DNA from 4 places in the Massilia varians genome. Region 4 is predicted to be linked to each of the others. Evidence: predicted binding sites of a transcription regulator. Region 4 holds the regulator's gene; each other region holds the start of a gene.
What was found. Region 4 encodes LexA, which represses DNA repair genes until DNA is damaged. Its sites were predicted from a motif close to ACTGTATNNNNATACAGT; they were not measured.
Positions count from the first base shown of each region.

Region 1: the regulator LexA is predicted to act here: its motif matches at 2,469-2,486, upstream of MasN3_RS16490 (ATP-dependent helicase).
Region 2: the regulator LexA is predicted to act here: its motif matches at 2,539-2,556, upstream of MasN3_RS19910 (error-prone DNA polymerase).
Region 3: the regulator LexA is predicted to act here: its motif matches at 3,022-3,039, upstream of MasN3_RS20045 (Y-family DNA polymerase).

Region 1 is NZ_AP026966.1:3,678,542-3,683,741, reverse strand. Features, by position in the region: gene fghA (S-formylglutathione hydrolase) at 1-604, opposite strand, end outside; gene MasN3_RS16505 (chromate transporter) at 665-1,246, opposite strand; gene MasN3_RS16500 (chromate transporter) at 1,243-1,827, opposite strand; gene MasN3_RS16495 (hypothetical protein) at 1,877-2,053, opposite strand; gene MasN3_RS16490 (ATP-dependent helicase) at 2,522-4,612, shown strand; gene MasN3_RS16485 (phosphohydrolase) at 4,956-5,200, opposite strand, start outside.
Region 2 is NZ_AP026966.1:4,405,437-4,410,636, reverse strand. Features, by position in the region: gene MasN3_RS19920 (M61 family metallopeptidase) at 1-1,609, opposite strand, end outside; gene MasN3_RS19915 (PhzF family phenazine biosynthesis protein) at 1,712-2,503, opposite strand; gene MasN3_RS19910 (error-prone DNA polymerase) at 2,604-5,200, shown strand, end outside.
Region 3 is NZ_AP026966.1:4,437,904-4,443,103, forward strand. Features, by position in the region: gene MasN3_RS20035 (response regulator) at 1-386, opposite strand, end outside; partial or broken gene MasN3_RS20040 (DNA polymerase Y family protein) at 535-1,182, opposite strand; gene MasN3_RS20045 (Y-family DNA polymerase) at 1,451-2,932, opposite strand; gene MasN3_RS20050 (hypothetical protein) at 3,409-3,669, shown strand; gene MasN3_RS20055 (hypothetical protein) at 4,336-4,761, shown strand; gene MasN3_RS20060 (hypothetical protein) at 4,995-5,200, shown strand, end outside.
Region 4 is NZ_AP026966.1:4,299,026-4,304,225, reverse strand. Features, by position in the region: gene purF (amidophosphoribosyltransferase) at 1-69, shown strand, start outside; gene MasN3_RS19475 (cystathionine gamma-synthase family protein) at 74-1,312, shown strand; gene MasN3_RS19470 (tetratricopeptide repeat protein) at 1,524-2,258, shown strand; gene lexA (transcriptional repressor LexA) at 2,320-2,952, opposite strand; gene rpsF (30S ribosomal protein S6) at 3,223-3,609, shown strand; gene priB (primosomal replication protein N) at 3,638-3,928, shown strand; gene rpsR (30S ribosomal protein S18) at 3,971-4,261, shown strand; gene rplI (50S ribosomal protein L9) at 4,299-4,751, shown strand; gene MasN3_RS19440 (replicative DNA helicase) at 4,858-5,200, shown strand, end outside.

The sequences.
Region 1 (5,200 bases), 620 kb from region 4:
CGTCGTACTGGCGCCAGGATTCCTGGTCGCTGCCCAGGTAGCCGCCGAAGGCCTTCTGACCCCACGGGCAGCGCATCGGCGCCGCGATCGGCGCGAACGCCGACACCGAACGGAACAGGGTGGGATTGCGCAGCGCCATCATGAGCGCGCCATGTCCGCCCATCGAGTGCCCGAAGATGCCGACCCGCGCCGGGTCGGCCGGCAGTTGGGCCAGCACCAGTTCGCGCAGTTCCAGCACGTGGCTGTACATGCGGTAGTGCTGCGACCATGGGGCTTGGGTAGCGTCGACGTAGAAGCCGGCGCCCGCGCCGAAGTCCCAGCTGTCGGTTTCGCCGGGCGCGCCGGCGCCGCGCGGGCTGGTGTCGGGCGTGACCAGGATCAGGCCTTCCTGTGCCGCCACGCGCTGGGCGCCGGCCTTGATCATGAAGGTTTCTTCGGTGCAGGTCAGACCGGCCAGGTAGAACAGAACAGGGAGGCGTTTACCTTCGGCGCCGGGCGGCAGGTAGACGGAAAAGCGCATCGGCAGGCCGATGGCGGCCGAATCGACACGGTAAAAACGCTGGACGCCGCCGAAGCAGGCATGTTCGCTGAGAAGTTCGAGCATGGGTTCGCTGGATAAGTGGTCAATCCCGCAAGTATGCCCTGTGCCGTCCCGGCTTGCCAGTCAGACGAATCCGAGTGCGCCCATCAGGGCGCCGGCCCCGAGCAGCCACAGCAGGTGCAGGCGGGTGCGCCAGATGACGAGGCAGCTCGCCCCGGCGAGCAGCCAGACCGGCCAGCTGCCGTGCGCCGGACCGGCGCCGGCGAGCAGCCAGCTGGTGGCCAGCAGCATGCCGATCACGGTCGGCGCCATGCCGAGCCGGAAGGCGCGCACCGTGCGCAGCTCGCGATTGCGGTGTCCCCACTGCGCGACCTGGTAATTGAGGATGGAAGAGGGCAGCAGGATGCCGGCCATGGCCAGCGCCACGCCGCCCAGGGCGGCGCCGAGGCTGCCGGTGTTCATGCCCAGGTGCCAGCCCATCAGTGCGACGAACAGCACGTTCGGTCCCGGCGCCGCCTGCGCCAGCGCGATCGCATCGCTGAACTGGGAAGGGGCCAGCCAGCCCTCCTCTTCGACCAGGAAGCGCTGCATGTCGGCGCTCACCGAGATCGCGCCGCCGAACTGCATCAGCGACAGCATCAGGAAATGGACGAACAAGTTGAGCCAGTCGTGCCAGCCCAGGACGAGGAGCGGCGCCGTCGTCATCGCAAGCCGCGCCAGGCCAGCACGAAGCCGAGCCCGCCCAGCGCGGGCAGCACCCAGAGCAGCGGTGCGCGCAGCCAGGCCAGCAGGGCAAAAGCCGCCGCCGCGATGCCGATCGACCAGGGCAGCGGGATCGGGTTCTTCGCCAAGGCGCTGGACAGCTTGAGGCCAGTGGCGGCGATCAGGCCGGCCGACACGGCCGCCATGCCGCGCAGCGCGCCGGTCACCGCGGGGTGATCCGCGTACTGCGCGTGGAAGGCCGCCAGCACCAGCACCAGCAGCAGCGGCAAGGCGAGCAGTCCAGCGGCCGCGGCCACGGCCCCGGGCAGGCCGAACCAGCGGGCGCCGATCATGATCGACAGGTTGAGCACGTTCGGCCCGGGCATGATCTGCGCCACGGCCCAGTCCTCGATGAATTCCTCCTGCGTCAGCCAGCGCTTGCGCTCGACGATCTCGCGCTGGACCACCGCGAGCACGCCGCCGAAGCCTTGCAGGGCAAGGACGGTAAACGAGACGAACAGGTCGGCCAGCGACGCCGGACGGAGACGGTCCGGATCGGGATGGGTGGCAGGCGTAGCGCGCATCCCGGGATGGTCGTCGCGCCGCTGCCAGCCTGTCATGCGGGGCGGGCGCTCAGCCGCCGCCGATGCCGCGCATCACCTTGCCGGTGCCGCCGCAGTTGGAGCAGGGCCGGCCGTCGGACAGCTTGCCGCTGCCGGCGCAGGCTTCACAGACGTCTTCGCCGGCGCCGGGCGTGTCGGGTTCGGCTTCGTCACCAGGGTTCAGATCGGGATCGGGGTGCATGCTCATGGCGTCCTCGCAGTAGTTGGTTGCGCGGCCATTGTAGGCGGCGCCGGCGCGGGGCGGCGCAGCGCTGACCTTGCAGACGGGCCGGGCTTATACACAAAAATTGCCGTAAAATAATTTTGTGCATCTCCGTGCCAGTTGCGCGACAGTAGCGTGTAAACCCTTGATTTGTGGGCCTATCGTGATTGCCTTCCCAATAGGCAAATTGTTGAAAGCCGCACGGATGGCCGCATCCGGCGTGTCAAGCCCCCGCTTTTCCACATAGTTATTCACAGACTTTGTGGATATCAGGAAAACTTTTTAGTTATTAACTACTTAGCATGGCTTCTGCATGTAATCCATGACCTGATGCCGGGCAAAACGGGGTTTCAATCGTGCGCAGGCTTGACTATTCCAGGATTGAGGCTTGCGCAAGAGAACTGGATAAATGTACAGTATGACATTCGCAGCCCCCATTTTCCTGTCACCTCCATGTCCGCCGTCCTTGACCAGCCCGCCTCCGACGATCCCTTCGCCGGCCTGAATGCCGAACAGCGCGCGGCGGTCGAGCACGACATCGGCGCCGCCGGCGCGCGGCCGCTGCTGGTGGTGGCCGGGGCGGGCTCGGGCAAGACCAATACGCTGGCGCACCGGGTCGCACGCCTGATCCAGGCTGGCGCCGATCCCCAGCGCATCCTGCTGCTGAGCTTCTCGCGGCGTGCCGCCGGGGAGCTGGGGCAGCGCGCCGGCGGCGTGCTGCAGCGCCTGCTCGGCAAGGGCGGCAGCGCCAACGCGGCCCAGCTGAGCTTGCCCTGGTCCGGCACCTTCCACGCGATCGGCGCGCGCCTGCTGCGCGAGTATGCCGGCCGCATCGGCCTGGACGAATCCTTCACCATCCACGACCGTGGCGACGCCGAAGACCTGATGGGACTGGTGCGCCACGAGATCGGCCTGTCAACGACGGAAAAGCGCTTTCCGCTGAAGGGCACCTGCCTGTCGATCTATTCGCGCGTGGTCAACAGCCGCGAGCCCCTGGAGGCGGTGCTGCAATCCACCTTCCCCTGGTGCAGCGAGTGGGAAGGGCAACTGAAGACCCTGTTCGGCGCCTACGTCGATGCCAAGCAGGAGCAGAACGTGCTCGATTACGACGACCTGCTGCTGTTCTGGTCGGAGATGGCGAGCGACCCGGAGCTGGGGCTTGAACTGGGCGGGCGCTTCGACCACGTGCTGGTGGACGAATACCAGGACACCAACCGCCTGCAGGGGGCAATCGTCACCGGCATGAAGCCCACCGGCGCGGGCGTGATGGTGGTCGGTGACGATGCCCAGTCGATCTATGCCTTTCGCGGCGCCACCGTGCGCAACATCCTCGACTTCCCGAAGCAGTTCACGCAGAGCGCCCACGTCATCACGCTGGAGCGCAACTACCGCTCGACCCAGCCTATCCTGGACGCTTCCAACGCCGTCATCGCGGCCGCCCGCGAACGCCACGCCAAGACGCTCTGGACCGACAAGACATCCAGCCTCAAGCCGCAACTGGTCCTGATCCCGGACGAAGCCGAGCAGGCGCGCTGGGTCTGCCGCCGCATCCTGGAGCAGCGCGAGGCCGGCATCGGCTTAAGGTCGCAGGCGGTGCTGTTCCGCGCGGCCAGCCACAGCGCCGCGCTGGAGCTGGAGCTGATGCGCCGCAACATCCCCTTCGTGAAGTTCGGCGGCCTGAAGTTCCTGGAAGCGGCCCACATCAAGGACGTGCTGGCGGTGCTGCGCTTCGCCCAGAACCCCAGCGGGCGCATGGCGGGCTTTCGCGTCGCCCAGCTGATCCCGGGGATCGGCCCGGCAACGGCCACCCGCCTGCTGGACGCCGTAGGCGAGGCCGCCGACCCGGTGGCGGCGGTGGAGGGCTTCGCCGCGCCGGGCAAGAGCCGCGAGGACTGGGCCGCCTTCAGCGCGCTGTACCGGCGCCTGCGCACGCCCGGCCTGCGCTGGCCGGCCGACATCGAGCTGGTCAAGCAATGGTACTTGCCGATGCTCGAACGCAGGTACGACGACGCCCAGGTGCGCGCCGCCGACGTCGAGCAGCTGGCCGCCCTGGCGGGCGGGCACGCGACGCGCGAGAGCTTCCTGGCCGAGATCACGCTGGACCCGCCCGAAGCCACCAGCGACCGCGCCGGCAGCCCGCTGCTCGACGAAGACTACCTGATCCTATCGACCATCCATTCCGCCAAGGGACAGGAGTGGACATCGGTGACGGTGCTGAACGTGGTGGACGGCTGCATCCCGTCCGACATGAGCACCGGCAGCATTGATGACATCGAAGAAGAGCGGCGCCTGCTCTACGTGGCCATGACCCGCGCCCGCGAACACCTGCACCTGGTGCTGCCGAACCGTTTCTTCATCAAGCAGCAGGCGCAGATGGGCGACCGCCACGTCTATGCCGCGCGCACGCGCTTCATCACCCCAGCCATGCTCAAGCATTTCGAGGAAACCACCTGGCTGAGCGCGGAGACGCAGCAGCTGCGCAAGCCGGTGCCGGAGAGCGTGCGCATGCTGGTGCGGGAGCGGGCCAGGAACGTGTGGAAATAAGCGAAGATCGGCGCACGTTGAGGACTTATCCCCCGTGCGGCGATTTTGTAGGAATATGCCCCAGAGCCCCGCACCGCACGAAAGCGTCGTGTGTGCAAGTCCTTGATTTTTAGAGTTTTTCAATTTGCCTGCGGAACGAGCAATTTGTTGAAACCCGCATCATTACTGGACTTTCGGCTTGTCAAGTAGTGCTTTTCCACATCTTTATCCACAGTTCTTGTGGATATACGAGAATTTCCTATAAAATCAATTGCTTACGTGCGGAGTTTGAGCTTCCTCAAGCTTTGCACCCATTTGCGGCGGCGGCCATGCAGCATGGTGTAGAAAGCCCGTGTTGCGCAAATCAGGCACGCGCGTTGGCGCTGGCCTGCTTCAGGCGATCCAGCTCGGCCAGGAAGCGTTCCGCGGCAAGGCTCGGGGACCACGGTTCCCAGGGCGTGCAGCCGAAATAGGCCGCCAGCGGATCCTGGTCCAGCACGGCGGCGCGGATTTTGAGCGTGCGCCTTACCTCATCGCGGGTCCAGCCGGTCACGTGCACTGCCTCGCTTGCCGCCGCCAGCCGGTCGGCCTGCTTGTGCAGCCCGTGCT
Region 2 (5,200 bases), 110 kb from region 4:
TGTCCTTGGCGGACACGCGCAGGCCGTTCACGGCCACCAGCGTATCGCCCGAAACCACGCCGGCCTTCCATGCCGGGCTGTCGCGCTCGACGACCGTGACCAGCGCCGGGTCGCTGCCTTCGCGCAGGGTCCAGCCGGCCCACCATTCGGTCTTCTGTTCCTGGTCCTTCGGCACGTCGACCAGCTTCTGCAGGCCGACCTGGGCCAGCAAGGTGTCGAACGGGATCTCGGTGGTGCCGTCCACGTACTGGGCCCACCAGCCGCTCCAGTCCTGGCCGCTCACGCTGCGCAGGGCCGCCAGCACCGCCGGCACGTCGTAGCCGCCCTTGGCGGTCGAGTGCTTCTCGAACAGGATGCGGTGCATGTGCTCGAGACCGCGCTTGCCGCCGGTCTGGCGGCGCAGCTCGATGTCCATCATCAGCGCCAGCACCTGGCCCTTGGAGTAGATGTTGACCGAGGCGTTGCGCGCGCGCTCGCCGCCGACGGCGATCCACTCGTCGAAGCTGGCGTCGGCCGCGCTTTGCTGGAAGCGGCCCGGCTGGTGCAGGTAGTCGTCGATCAGCTTGGCGTAACCCTCGAGGAACTCGTCGCGCTTCTGCAGGCCGGCGCGCAGAACGATCAGCTCGTCGTAGTAGGAGGTGTGGCCTTCGGCGACCCACAGCAGACGGTTGTAGTTCTCGTTCTGGTAGTCGTAGGGCACCATCTCCTTCGGACGGTAGGCCTTGACGTTCCAGGTGTGATAGAACTCGTGCGCGGCCACGCGCAGGAAGTTCAGGTAGTCCTTGCGCGGGGCAAAGGTCCAGCGCGGTTTCTGGATGACGGTGGAGTTGGCGTGCTCGGTGGCGCCGCCGACGCCATCGGTGGCGTGGACGATGAACAGGTAGCGCTGGAACGGATACTGGTTGCCGTACATCTTCGCGGTCTCGACGACGATCTTCTTCAGGTCGGTCATCATCTGCTTGCCGTCGTGGTTGCCGCGGCCCCAGATCGCCAGTTCGATGCTGCGGCCGTCCACCTTGTCGGTGTAGAACTCGTGGATGCCGGTCTCGATCGGCGCGTCGATCAGCACGTCGTAGTTCGGCGCCACGAAGCAGTGGTCGCATGCCCCGCTGTCCATGCCCGAACGCGACTTCCAGCCCTGCGGCACGTCCAGCTTGACCGTCACCTTCTCCTGGCGGAAGGGCGCCGCGTAGACGAACACGCCGCTGGCGTCGAGATAGGCGTGGGTGTCGTCGATGTGGCGGGTGCGCTCGCCCAGCAGGTTGGCGTACAGCTCGTACTGCACCGTTACCGCGTCGCCGGGTTTGGTGCGGACCTGCCAGGTGCCCTTGTCGGTCTTGGCGACCGCCAGCGGCTGGCCCTTGGCGTCGAAGGCCTTGAACAGGCGCACGCCGTTGGCGAGGTTGAGCATGTTGTAGCGGCCGGTGCGCCAGTTCGGCATCTGCACGTCGAGCGTGGTCGCGGTGGTGGCCGGGAAGGTGGCGCGCACTTCGGCCAAGTGCTGTGCCGCATCGGTAATGCGCAGCTGGTAATCGACGTCGGCGCGTGCGGTGGCACTGGCGCCAAGCAGGATCACTGGGAGGGCGTAGGCAAGGAAGGTAGGTTTCATGTCCGCGGTTGGTCTGGCTCTGCTTGAGCTCTGGTGGATATCCGCGGGAGTGTAGCTTAGCTTGCGCCGGACGGACAGTGCATTCTCCAGTATGTACGGGCCTTAGCGCGTGAAGCTCGTGACGACGGCGCCTGGCTCGGCGCGGCCGCCGACCAGGATCGCACCGTCTTCCACCCTGGTGTGAATCAGGCAGGAGCGGCCGGTGGCCTGCCCCTGCCGCAGCGCGATGCCGTGCCCGAGCAGCGCGGTGAGCGCGCCCGCCGCCACACCGGTGGCGCTGTCTTCCAGTGCGGGGTCGAGATGGTTGAAGTTGCGGCCTTCGAAGCGGCCGTCGGGAAGGCGGCACCAGGCATAGACGCCGTTGATGCCGGCTTCCTTGCTCCATGCCGTGATCGCTTCCAGGTCCGGCCGCAGGCCGTGCAGCGTGGCGGCGTCCGGCACTTCGACCAGCAGCTTCGGGCTGCCGACCGAAGCGACCCGCGGCGCTGAAACCGGCACGAAGCCGGGCGCCGCAAGCAGCCGTTCCAGCAGGCCGGCTGCCAGCGCCGGCTGCGCCACTTTCTGCGCCTGCAGGCGCACGAAGCAGGCGTTGCCATCGCGCTGGAGCGCGAGCCGCTGGCCGCGCATCGCCGTCGTCACCGCCAAGGTGGCGGCATCGGGATGACGTGCGAACAGCATGTGCGCCACGGCCAGCGTCGCATGCAGGCACAGCGGGCTGCGCATGTGCGGATAATAGAAATCGACAACCTCGCCGTCCAGGAAAACGCAGGTGGTGTGGCGCGCTTGCGCCAGCGCGCGGCGCGCTTTCTCGTCTGACCGGTCGCCTTCGATGACCAGGGCCGGGTTGCCGTCGCCGGCGTGTTCGCCAAAACAGCTCAGTGCATGAATCCGCATGCGTTTCTCCTTGTCGAGCGGCTCGTCTCGGTTATACTGTGTTTTTATACAGTATTGCCGGTTTGTCCAGCATTGTAGCTCCTTCCTTCACCCCTTGCCGATGACCGATCCGTCCCCGCCGCCGCCACAGGTTTTGCCTCCCTATGCGGAGCTGTTCTGCCTGTCGAACTTCTCCTTCCTCGAAGGAGCCTCGCATGCGGAGGAACTGGTGGCGCGGGCGGTCCAGCTCGATTATTTTGCGCTGGCGCTGACCGACGAATGTTCGCTGGCCGGCGTGGTGCGCGCGCATGCCGAAGCGAAAAAGGCCGGCCTGCACCTGGTGATCGGCGCCCACTTCCACCTGAAGAATGCGGACGGCAGCCCGGCGCTGTCGCTGGTGCTGCTGGCCAAGAACCGCAACGGCTACGGCAACCTCTCCGAATTGATCACCCTGGGCCGCACCCGCAGCGAGAAGGGGACCTATTTCCTCACCCCGGACGACCTGGCCCGCCCCGCGCCCGCATACGCGCACCTGCAGCACATGCCCGACTGCCTGGCGATCCTGCTACCCGCTTATCCCGCGCACGAAGCGGCGGACGTCGACCGCCTGCACCAGCAGGCCGCCTGGATGGCGCACACCTTCCCGGGCCGCGCCTGGCTCGGCCTGGTCCTGCTGCACCGCGCTTTTGACGAGCCGCACCGCGCGACGATCGAAGAGGTGGGCTGGCAGCACGGCCTGCCGATCACGGCGCTCGGCCACGTGGTGATGCACGTGCGCTCCCGCAAGCCGCTGCAGGACACGCTCACCGCCACGCGATTGAAGAAACCGGTGGCCGAATGCGGCTACGGCCTGGCCCAGAACGCCGAGCAGCACCTGCGTTCGCGCCTGCGCCTGGCCAACATCTACGGCCGCGAGGCGCTGGCCGAGACGCTGCGCATCGCGCGCCTGTGCACCTTCTCGCTCGACGAGCTGCGCTACGAATATCCCGAGGAAGTGGTCCCGCCCGGCATCGACGTCAGCAGCTTCCTGCGCCAGGAAACCTATGTCGGCGCGCACCGGCGCTTCCGCGACGGCATCCCGGCCAAGGTGCAGGCCCAGATCGAACACGAACTGGCGCTCATCGCCGAGATGAAGTACGAGCATTACTTCCTCACCGTCTACGACATCGTGCGCTTCGCGCGCTCGCAACACATCCTGTGCCAGGGGCGCGGCTCGGCCGCCAATTCCGCGGTGTGCTACTGCCTCGGTATCACCGAAGTCGACCCGGCGCGCGCCAGCCTGCTGTTCGAGCGTTTCATCTCGCGGGAGCGCAACGAGCCGCCCGACATCGACGTCGATTTCGAGCACCAGCGCCGCGAAGAAGTGATCCAGTACATCTACCGGAAATACGGACGCGAGCGGGCCGCGCTGGCGGCGGTGGTGATCAGCTACCGGCCCAAGAGCGCGCTGCGCGACAGCGGGCGTGCGCTCGGTATCGACCTGGCCATCGTCGAGAAGGTGGCCAAGACCCATCACTGGTTCGACAGCCGCGCCGATCTGCTGGGCCGCCTGGCGGAGGCGGGACTGGACCCGGAATCGCGCCTGGCGCAGCAGTGGGCCACCTTGGCCGACAAGCTGCTGAACTTTCCGCGCCACCTGTCGCAGCACCCGGGCGGCTTCGTCATCGCGCGCGGCAAGCTGTCGCGCCTGGTGCCGATCGAGAATGCCACCATGGCGGAGCGCAGCGTCATCCAGTGGGACAAGAACGACCTCGAAGAACTCGGCCTGATGAAGGTCGACGTGCTGGCGCTGGGCATGCTGTCGATGATGCGCCGCGGCCTGGAACTGGTGGGCCAGCGCTACGGCAACCTGTTCGAGATGCAGGACATCCCGCCCGACGACACCGCCACCTACGACATGATCTGCGCGGCCGATACGGTGGGCGTGTTCCAGATCGAGTCGCGCGCCCAGATGAGCATGCTGCCGCGCATGCGCCCGCGCCGCTTCTACGACCTGGTCATCGAAGTGGCCGTGGTGCGTCCCGGCCCGATCCAGGGCGGCATGGTCCATCCCTACCTGCGGCGCAGGCAGGGCCTCGAACCGATCCATTACCCCAGCGAAGAGATGAAGGTGGCGCTCGAGCGCACGCTGGGCGTGCCGATCTTCCAGGAGCAGGTGATGCAGGTGGCGATCCTCGGCGCCGGCTTCACGCCGGGCGAGGCCGACCAGCTGCGGCGCGCGATGGCGGCCTGGAAGCGCAAGGGCGGGCTCGAAAAATACTACGACCGCATCGTGCGCGGCATGCTGGAGCGCGGCTACACGCTGGAGTTCGCGGAAGCGATCTTCAGCCAGATCCAGGGCTTCGGCGAGTACGGCTTTCCCGAGTCGCACGCGGCCAGCTTCGCGCTGCTGGCCTATGCCAGTTCCTGGCTCAAGTGCCACGAGCCGGCGGCGTTCCTGTGCGCGCTGCTTAACAGCCAGCCCATGGGTTTCTACAGTCCCTCGCAGCTGGTGCAGGACGCGCGCCGCCACGGCATCGAAGTGCGCCCGGCGGACGTCACCATCAGCGGCTGGGATTCGACGCTGGAAGAGCTGCACCCGAGCGAGCGCGCGCGCCAGCCGGCGGTGCGCCTGGGCCTGGGCTTGCTGCGCAGGCTGAAGCAGGAAGCGGCCCTGCGTATCGAAATGGCGCGCGCGGTGCGTCCCTTCGAGAGCGTGGCCGACCTGGCGCGCCGCGC
Region 3 (5,200 bases), 140 kb from region 4:
GCCTGTCCATCGAACATGGACGGCGCCATATACCCGGACGCCAGGATGATCTTGACCGCCGGATAGCTCCTGGCGATGCGATCGGCCAGTTCGAGCCCGTTCATGCCGGGCATCATGACGTCGGAAATGACGGCGTCGATGTCGGAATGGGTCGCCAGCATCTCGAGGGCCGCGGCGCCCGAATAGGCGACCATGGCGTCCATGCCATGGGCTGACAGCAACATCTCGGCCAGGTCGGCGACGTCGGCCTCGTCATCGACCACCAGCACCCTGCGCACCGCTCCCACCTGTGCTCGCGCATCCTGTTCATCCGCCTGCATGCTGCCGGGCGGGAATCCGGGCCGCCTCTTGTCACTGCACCAGCGGCTGTTCATCAAACCGGACACTCGGTCCTCCATGGAGTGAGATTGTTGGTAACCAGCGCAGCCCCGGGGGGCCGCATGCGCCAGTATCGCGCAAGCGCGCCGAAGGAAGCGCCCGGTTAACGCTCTGCACGACCTTCAATCTGCCGGAAATTCCTCCGGCCTTCCAGGCCTATCCGAACAGCCCGTGCAGGTACCAGCGCGGCTCGGCATCCTCGCCGGCGCCGACGATGCGCTCGCGGTAGATCCAGTATAAGGTATGGTCCTGCCCTTCGGCGATGAAGTAGTCGCGGGTCTGGGTCTCGCTCCACCAGCCGGCCTCGATGCGCTCTGGCGTCGAGGCCACCTTCAGCGGCGAGCCGTAGAAGGGCCGGTGGTTGCGCATGAGCAGTGCGATCGGCTTGGCCAGCAGCCAGCTCGGGCGCGGCAGGCTGGTGACAACCGGCGGCAGCCGCGCCGCACCGAGCGCCGCGCGCTCGGTCTTTTGCTGCACCGGCACCCATTCGTTGGCCACCTCGGGCCGGTAATCGGCTTGCGGCAGCGCTTGCAGCACGTTCTCCGGCCCCAGCCGCGCCACCAGCAGCTCGAGCATGCGCATGCGGTCTTCCTCGCTGCCGCCCGGCTCGGGGAACAGCGATTCGGTGGGCGGCGCCATCGCCCTCACCTGCCGCGTTTCCAGCCCGAGCCCGATCACCGGGGCCGGCAGCTCCTGCCGGGCCAGGCGTTCCTTGAGCAGGCGCACCAGGTGCTCGTCGCGCCATGCGGGCTCGGCCAGAACGATCTCGAGCGCCGTGGGCGGCATCGCCACCCGCCCGCGCTCACCTTAAAGTGATGGAAAAATGGACGTCGTAAGGTATTGATTTCGCACGCAATTCGTTTTTCTGCGTGTCCATTAAATTTTTTGTGATGGTGGACGGATATCTAGTTGTTTGTCCATTTTTTACAGGGGTCAGCTACCGAACGCCTGGCGATGCATAGCCCGACTACAGGATGTTCTTTGGCTCACCTGCATGGCAAGATGAAGTGGCGCGGGAGGGGAGATTTCCTTGCCTACGTTGGAGCCCTCTTGCACAGTAAGGCGGGCCGCCCTAGCCGAACAGCCCATGCAAAAACCATCTTGGATCACTGCCTTCGCCGTCGCCGCTGAACCGCTCCCTGTAAACATGGTACAGGACGTGGTCTCGCCCCTCAGCGATGAAATAGTCGCGTGACGCGGTATTGCCCCACCATCCAGCTTCAACCCGCTCAGGTCCAGAGATCATCCGAAGAGGCGATGTATAAAAAGGCCTGTGATCCCGAATTAACAGCGCGATCGGCTTAGCTAGCAACCATGTCGGTCGCATGGACATATCGAGATCCGGCGACAGTTGTGCTATCACGGCGGTCTCTTTGACATTTTGCTGAATTGACACCCATGCGTTGGCTACCTCAGGGCGGTAGTCTGCGACAGGCAAAGGCTGCAGCACATTGTCAGCCCCCAAACGAGCCACCAGTAGCTCCAACATTCGGACTTGGTCTTCTTGTGTACCTCCTGGTTCTACAAAAAGAGACTCACTCGGCGGTGCCATCGGCTGCAGCTGCGCCACGTCCAGAGCCAATCCAATAACAGGAGCGACTAGCTCGACTCGCCCAAGTCGTTCTTTCATCAGACGAAGGATGTGGTCGCTCTGCCACGTGGGCTCGGCAAGTGCAATATCGATGGCGGTGTCAGGACGGGCCTCTCTCCCCCGCTCGTGCACTAATCGCAGTGTGACCCGTTCTGCTGCCAACTGTTTACCGGACAGCCAACCAGTGAGCTGCAACACCAGGCGCTGTGCACCCACCATTAGTAAGTCGACGTTCTCAATGCGATCGAACAGTTCGATCTTGGCCTCGAAGGTCGATGGTGGCGTAATCCATTCAAACAACTCGGGAGCCGAACCGAACGCACTGTCGAGGGTGTCGAGCAGATGCCGACCGCATCGACGTTGCAGGCCTGGGCGTGGAAGTTGTCGAAGTTCTGCAATGCTCGAACAACCGATACCCTCAAACCAACTAGCAAACGGCCTAGCCGCCGGCACGATCATGGCGGGTAGGCGGTCCAGATGACGTGCCATGGTCTCAGGCTTGAGTACGCGTTCACCGCGAAATCGAGCAAGCAACCATGCTCCACGCGCGGTCGGTGCACAGCTCATACGACCGGAAAAGCCCAAGGCGCGCAAGTCAGTGCGGACGAGCTTGCATAACGCACGAACACCGCCAAACAAGCGCAAACTAGCCCCGATGTCGATAAGCAGCGTTGATTCTTCAGCCAGAGTGACCAAGGGAGTGTACTTGAGCAATGCAATTGCGACTGCCTGCAGTGCAGCTTCTTCGCCGGCAGTCGAGCGCTCATAAATTCGGGCATGCGGAACGAGCATGAGTACACCGCCACGGCGCATGCCCACTTTGATTCCAGCGGCGCGTGCAGCACACGACATCCCCAGCACCTTTTCGCGCTCGAGCACTACTCCTACGCTGTCATCCGACCGGTTTGGTTCGAATATTTCAAGCGAAATCTGCGGTAGATGCAGGCCGATCCAAAGACGCATGACAGTAGGCAAGCTAAGACGCCAGCAACAGGGAGGGAGGAATTACTTGCTGCATTGAATAATTGCTGCTGGGTATGCACGCCAAAATAACTGTACATCCATACAGTACATTACGGTGCATTATTTGGCAAGTTGTCATGCGCCCAAAACATAGATGTAGCCTTTGCAAGACCCGTGTGACATTCGGCCGACCAGCGCGGCAGTGCTGTGGGTACCGCCCTTTGCGCCGTGGTCGCGACACTGGACCAGCACCCGATGGTGTAGAAGATGAAAGGCGTCACAACAAGGCCCTAGTTTTAATCGCACGGGGGCCGATGGCGGGCGAACCAAAAATCGTCACGGACGATGATGATGGTCACGGTTCATCCCAAACCTTAGAAGAAAAAGCTTTCACTAGTTGCCGAATTTTAGTTCCTTCAATGCGCTAGCTGGCATAGAATGTTGCTCACATAAAAACACTAACCAAGGGTTCTGATATGAGCGAGTTGAGCAACATCGAAGAACTGAAAAAGCGTAAAGAGCAGCTGTTGCTTGAGCAGGAAGTGGCCCGCCTTGAGCGCAAACAAAATCTTGGCAAGTCCGCCAACTGGTCGTGGAAGTGGGTCGCTCCCATGACCGCAGTAGGTGCATACGCATTCATCGGCGGCATGGCTGAAGGGAACAGCGCGGCTATCGTTATTGGGTTGGTCGCTCTGACTCCCGTGGCCATGAAGCTCTACTTCAAGCGCGCCAGCTGAAGCATTAAGGCTCAACGTTATCGTCTAACCAATATCACACACTGTCGTGCTTTCCCAACAAAATCAGCCATCTAGGATTATGGAATCTGCCTCAGAACTTATCAAAGAAGAGTCAAACCGGAACAAATGGGCAGCAAAGTTCTTCGGCAACGTTGCCGCTGCAATTGTCATCCTGGGAGGTATTTTCACAGGACAGGGCTTTATCGGCACCGTAATGCTCATTCTCCAACTAATGGCCGTGATGTTTGTACTTGTGCTTTGCGCTGCCGTTGTCCCGGGCGCACGCAATCGCAGGCGACAGGAACAGGCTTCAGCCGTAATCAGCGTAATCATGTGCTTGGCGGCAGTTCCACTGGTCCTATTCCGCTGGGCGACGACCTGAAGGAGAACGGTATAAATCATATGAAGATTGTTGCATCGATTGTATTCGCTGGCGTAGTGATAGCAATAGCCGTGTACGCCGGTCTAACCGATGACCGTAGAACTTACATGAAAGGCTGCATAGCTACCGCAGCGGAGTTCGGGCAATCGGCAGAGGAAGCGGAGAACAACTGCGCGCTCCGCTACAAAGGATAGGAAAACGCGGCGTTGGTCTCGCGGCCGCGAAACTGAACGAACTGCGCCCTGGTGGCGCCCGCAGCTGACCGGTGCCAGCGCAAGGAAACCATGAAGATTCATCACTTCCATCTTGCCCTCGGCGCGCTAGCAGTCGTCGCCAGTACGTTGGCTCAGGCGTCTTCGGCCGTTGATATCCCGAAGATTGCAGGTCAGAGCATGAAACAGGTCGGTGAGCAGCTGAAGGCCACGCCGACATGCGCGAAGAACAAGCGCGGTACGAAGTGCGACTACCAAGATGGCCGTTTCGAGATTGTCTACATCGGCGGGAAAGCAGACTGGATCACGGTCAACAGTCTGGAGCAAGTTCCTTTTACCGAGACGGCGATTACAAAGCTGGGGTTTAGCCAGAAGGCGCCTTCATTCCGCTCACCGATGGTGATACGCTGGAATGACTTGCCTGGTGTGGTTGAGGTATCGGTGTTCAAAGGTCAGACTGGATCTGACTACGCATACATCAAGGTTAAGACTCGCTAGGAAAATAATGCTAAAGACAGAGTTTCAAGCCGCACTGCGTGTCAAACTTCGGGCGATCCCACTCGCAACAAGAAAGACGTGGAACGACACAGCTTTGTACATCTGGTGGCTGGAAGCGAAGAAGGACGATCCTTATCTTACTTGGGACCGATGCCCGGGCGATTCTTGGCAATGGGTTCCTGGCATGTGCCGAGACCTTATCGGCGAAAGTGCATATTGAAGCGAAAAAGCACATGCCATTCGATTTTGAATCAGCAAAAGTTGCGTTAGGTGTGGCAACCGCCGCTCTCGGCGTCCTTGGAACGATATTCGGATGGTTTGGAAAGACATGGCGTTGGCTCACATCCCATCTCGCGCCAAAGCCCGTCAAAGGTGTCATAGATGTACCATCGAAAACGTTAATCTGTATGCCTGTCTCCCGCCCTAACGCCCTGTGGTG
Region 4 (5,200 bases):
GGCAGCAAGGGCGTCGAGGATGCGGCCACCAATCAGCTCAACCTCAACCGTCCGGCCACGGCGGAGTAAGACCATGAGCGAGCAGAAGTACGGTTTCACCACCACCATCCTGCACAACGACCGCCGCAAAGCGATCGAGCAGGGCTCGCTGCACAAGCCGGTGCATACCTCGGTGGCCTTCGGCTACCAGGACGCGCGCCAGCTGGCCTCGGTCTTCCAGGGCAAGGAACCGGGCTTCCGCTACGGCCGCCAGGGCAACCCGACGGTCAGCGCGCTCGAGGACAAGATCAGCAAGATGGAAGACGGGGTCGGCACCATCTGCTTCGCCACCGGCATGGGCGCGATCGGCGCGCTGTTCCAGGGCCTGCTGAGGGCGGGCGACCACATCGTCTCGTCGTCCTTCCTGTTCGGTAACACCAACAGCCTGTGGCAGACGGTATCGAGCCAGGGCGTGGCGGTGGACTTCGTCGATGCGACCGACGTCGCCAACGTGGCAGCGGCGCTGCGTCCCGATACCCGCATGGTGTTCGTCGAGACCATCGCCAACCCGCGCACCCAGGTGGCGGACCTGGCGCGCATCGGCCAGCTGTGCCGCGAGCGCGGCATCCTGTACGTGGTCGACAACACCATGACCACGCCTTACCTGTTCCGCCCGAAGGCGGTGGGGGCGGGCCTGGTGGTCAACTCGCTGACCAAGTCGATCGCCGGCCACGGCATCGCGCTCGGCGGCGCCCTGACCGACACCGGCCTGTTCGACTGGAGCGCCTACCCGCACATCGCGGCCAACTTCCGCAAGCAGCCGCCAGCTGCCCAGGGCCTGGCCCAGCTGCGCGCCAAGGCCCTGCGCGACTTCGGCGCGGCCCTCGGGCCGGAAGCGGCGCACCACATCGCGGTGGGCGCCGAGACGCTGGCGCTGCGCATGGAGCGTACCAGCGCCAACGCGCTGGCGCTGGCGCGGATGCTGGAGGCGGATGAGCGCGTGGCGGCGGTCCACTATCCGGGCCTGGCTTCGCATCCGCAGAACGGCATCGTCACGTCGCTGTTCCGTACCGGCGGTTCCCTGATGAGCTTCGAGCTGGTCGACAGCATCGACCCCTTCGACTACCTGAACCGCCTGAAGCTCGGCATCCCGGCCAGCAACCTGGGCGACACCCGCACCCTGGTGATCCCGGTGGCGCACACCATCTTCTTCGAGATGGGCGCAGAGCGGCGCGCCAGCATGGGCATCGCCGAGTCCCTGATCCGGGTCTCGGTGGGCATCGAGGACACCGAGGACCTGCTGGCGGACTTCCGCCAGGCGCTCGACGCATAAGGCATATGTAGGGTGGTCGGCTTGTCCGACCGCGCGTTCAACTTCGGCATGCTCTGCCGCAATGCATACTGGTGTTGAACGCGCGGTCGGCGGAGCGTGATCCGGTCCACTGGACCAGATCACCCCTATGCCCATCATTTTGTTTCAGCGGTTGAGCAGGGCGGCACATTGCCGCTATCATGGGCTTTCCATTTACCTCATCCACCTGCCCATGAAGACCAAGCTGTTCCTTGCATCCCTGCTGCTGTGCGGCGCCGCCTTTGCCGGCGAGCTGGAAGACGCCAATGCCCTGTTCGACAAGAAGGACTACGCGGGCGCGCTGAAGATCTACACCAAGCTGGCCAATGCCGGCAATCCGGCCGCCCAGCAGGCGCTGGGCCAGATGTATTTCTACGGCGAGGCAGGGGAGGTCGATGAAGCCAGGGCGCTCGACCTGTTCAAGAAAGCCGCCGCCAAGGGCAACAAGGTCGCGATCGCTTCGCTCGAGCTGATCGAGCAGCGCGCCAAGCGCCGCAAGGACATCGATTACTGGATCAAGGGCTATGACGGCGAAGACCTGAAATCGGGCGAGTTCCGCTGCACCACGCCGCGCATTCCGGCAATGTCAAAGGTCAATGCCGACATCGACCGCATCAGTGCGGCCGTGCAGACCTGGCAGGAGTGCTACAACAAGTACGTCACCAACCTGAACGCGGCGATGCCGCTGTCCAAGCGGATTCCGGCCGACGTCCAGAAGCTGATGAACAAGGAAGAGATCGAGCAATCGAACGCCTACCTGGCGCAGCTGCAGGAAAACCTGAGCGAGGAAGCGAAGGTGAGTTCGAAGCTGGTGCTGGCCGACTATGCTGCCTGGCGCTCGGCGACCGAGGCCTACGTGGCGGAGCACAACAAGGTAGTGAATTCCATCAAGAAGGATTCACACTGGGCGGACAAGAAGATTCAGTAAGCCGCCGGGGAGGCGGCTTCACGACTGGAGCGCCTAACAAAAAGGGAATTGTTGGGCGCTCTTAGTGCCAGCTGCGCATCAGGCCGACAGCGAGACCCTCGAGCGCGAACTCGTCTTCCGGGTTCACCTGGATCACCTTGAAGTCCGGATTCTCCGGCAGCAGTTCGACCAGGTTGCCGGTCTTGCGGTAGCGCTTGACGGTGACTTCTTCGCCCAGGCGGGCCACCACGATCTGGCCGTTCTTGGCGCTGTCGATCTTCTTGACGGCCAGGAAGTCGCCGTCGCAGATGCCGGCATCGCGCATCGACCAGCCCTTGACCTTCAGCAGGAAGTCGGGGCGCGCCGAGAACATGGCGGCGTCCACGGAGTAGGTGGCCTCGACGTGTTCCTGGGCCAGGATCGGCGAACCGGCGGCTACGCGGCCAACCAGCGGCAGCGACATCATGAGGTTCGGGGGCGGCATCGGGATCTGCTCGACCGAGGCGCCGACCAGGCGGATGCCGCGCGAGGTGCCCGGCGAAATCTCGATCGCGCCCTTGCGCGCCAGGGCCTGCAGGTGTTCTTCGGCCGCATTGGCCGACTTGAAACCCAGCTCGGCCGCGATTTCGGCGCGGGTCGGCGGGAAGCCGGTGTTTTCGATCGCTTCCTTGATCAGGTTAAGGATCTGTTCTTGCCTTGCAGTGAGCTTGAGCATGGGTGGTATACGGCATTAGTTGTAAGAGCAGACTGTATTTTTGTACAGTATTCTGATATACGCAAGGGCAAACACGGGAAAACTGCAAAAAATGTGCGCAACTGCTGCATTCGTGGCGCACCTGCCCGCTTTTTGCGGTCCGTCGCCGGCCCGGACCATGCCCGGGTTTCCATCCGCCGAGTTTTCAGGCTATAATCGAAGGCTTTCCCTTCCCACACTCGTCTTGACGCCGAGGTGGGCATTTGTTTAAACGTCCTCAAGGAGTGTTGCATGCGTCATTATGAAATCGTTTTTATCGTCCACCCGGACCAGAGCGAGCAAGTTCCGGCGATGATCGAGCGTTACAAGACCACGGTCACCAGCCGCGGCGGTAACATCCATCGCGTGGAAGACTGGGGCCGTCGCCAGATGGCTTACCAGATCCAGAAGCTGCCGAAGGCTCACTACATCTGCATGAACATCGAGTGCGACAACGAGACCCTGGTCGAGCTGGAAACCGCATTCAAGTTCAATGATGCCGTCCTGCGTCACCTGACCGTCAAGATGAAGAAGGCCGAAACCGCACCGTCGCCGATGATGAAGTCGGTCCAGCGCGAAGACGCAGCCAAGAGCCACCGCGCTGAAGCAGCTGCTGCTGCCCCGGCCGCTGCTGCCTAAGTTTTTTCTCGGGAATTCGTAGAGCGCAGTGAACCGGTTCCAGCTCATCGCGACCATCGCGGAGCGAGACGTCCTGCGTTTCACCCCGGCCGGCGTCCCCATCGTGGGCGCGATCCTGATGCACGATTCGCAGCAGGTCGAGGCCGGAGTGGCAAGGCAGGTCGCGTTTGAAATCCCCGCGCTCGGCGCAGGCGAGATTTCAGGCAGGCTGGAAAGCGCCGAACTCGGCGCCGCCTACCGCTTCGACGGATTCCTTGCACGAAAAAACCGCAACAGCAAAGCCTTGGTGTTTCACATCATTGATTTCAGTGCCGCCTAACTGTAGGTTGGCGCAACTTAGATTAGATACAGGAGCCTCGAAATGGCATTCGGTAAAAAGTTCGACAAAAACAAAGCCAAAGAAAAAATGAAGCGCAAACAGCAGAACCCGCTGTTCAAGCGCAAGAAGTTCTGCCGCTTCACCGCCGCCGGCGTTGAGCAAGTGGATTACAAAGACGTCGACACCCTGAAGGACTTCGTCCAGGAAAACGGCAAGATCATGCCGGCACGCCTGACCGGCACCAAGGCGCACTACCAGCGCCAGGTCGACACCGCCATCAAGCGCGCACGCTACCTCGCGCTGCTGCCGTACACCGACCTGCACAACGCTTAATCAGCGGCACGTCAGTCAGAATACCTGGAGAATAAATATGCAAGTTATCCTGCTCGAAAAAGTCGTCAACGTCGGTAACCTGGGCGACGTCGTCAAAGTCAAGGACGGTTACGCACGTAACTTCCTGATCCCGCAAAAGATGGCACGCCGCGCTACCCAGGCCGCCGTGGCCGAGTTCGAAGTCAAGCGCGCCGAACTGGAAAAAGCAGCAGCCGAGAAGCTGGCAGCTGCCCAGGCGCAAGGCGACAAGCTGAGCGGCATGACCGTCACCATCGCCCAGAAGGCGGGCGTGGACGGCCGTCTGTTCGGTTCGGTCACCAACTTCGACATCGCCGAAGCCCTGAGCAAGCAAGGTTTCCCGGTCGAGAAGTCGCAGGTTCGCATGCCGACCGGCCCGCTGAAGACCACCGGCGAATTCCCGGTCTCCGTCGCGCTGCACACCGACGTCGTGTCCGAGATCACCATCGCCGTCGTCGGCGAAGCCGCTTAAGCTGCTGTTGTATAATTGAAAAAAGCCGGGTTCGCCCGGCTTTTTTTATTCCCGGAAACTCGCCAATTATTTCAGCCGTGTGACCGGAAACGGTATAATGCCCGCCATGAATTCCCCATCCGATCCGCAAGTCGATTCCCTGCGCATCCCGCCGCATTCCATCGAAGCAGAACAGTCCGTCATCGGCGGCCTGCTGCGCGATAACGCGGCCTGGGACCGCATTGCCGACTTCATGCACGCCGAGGATTTCTACCGCTACGACCATCGCATCATCTTCGAACAGATGGTCCGCCTGATCAACGCCGGCAAGCCGGCCGACGTGATCACGGTCTACGAAGCCTGCAACATGCTGGGCAAGGCCGAGGAGGTGGGCGGCCTGCAGTACCTGAACGCGATGGCGCAGAACACGCCCTCGGCGGCTAACATCCGGCGCTACGCCGAGATCGTGC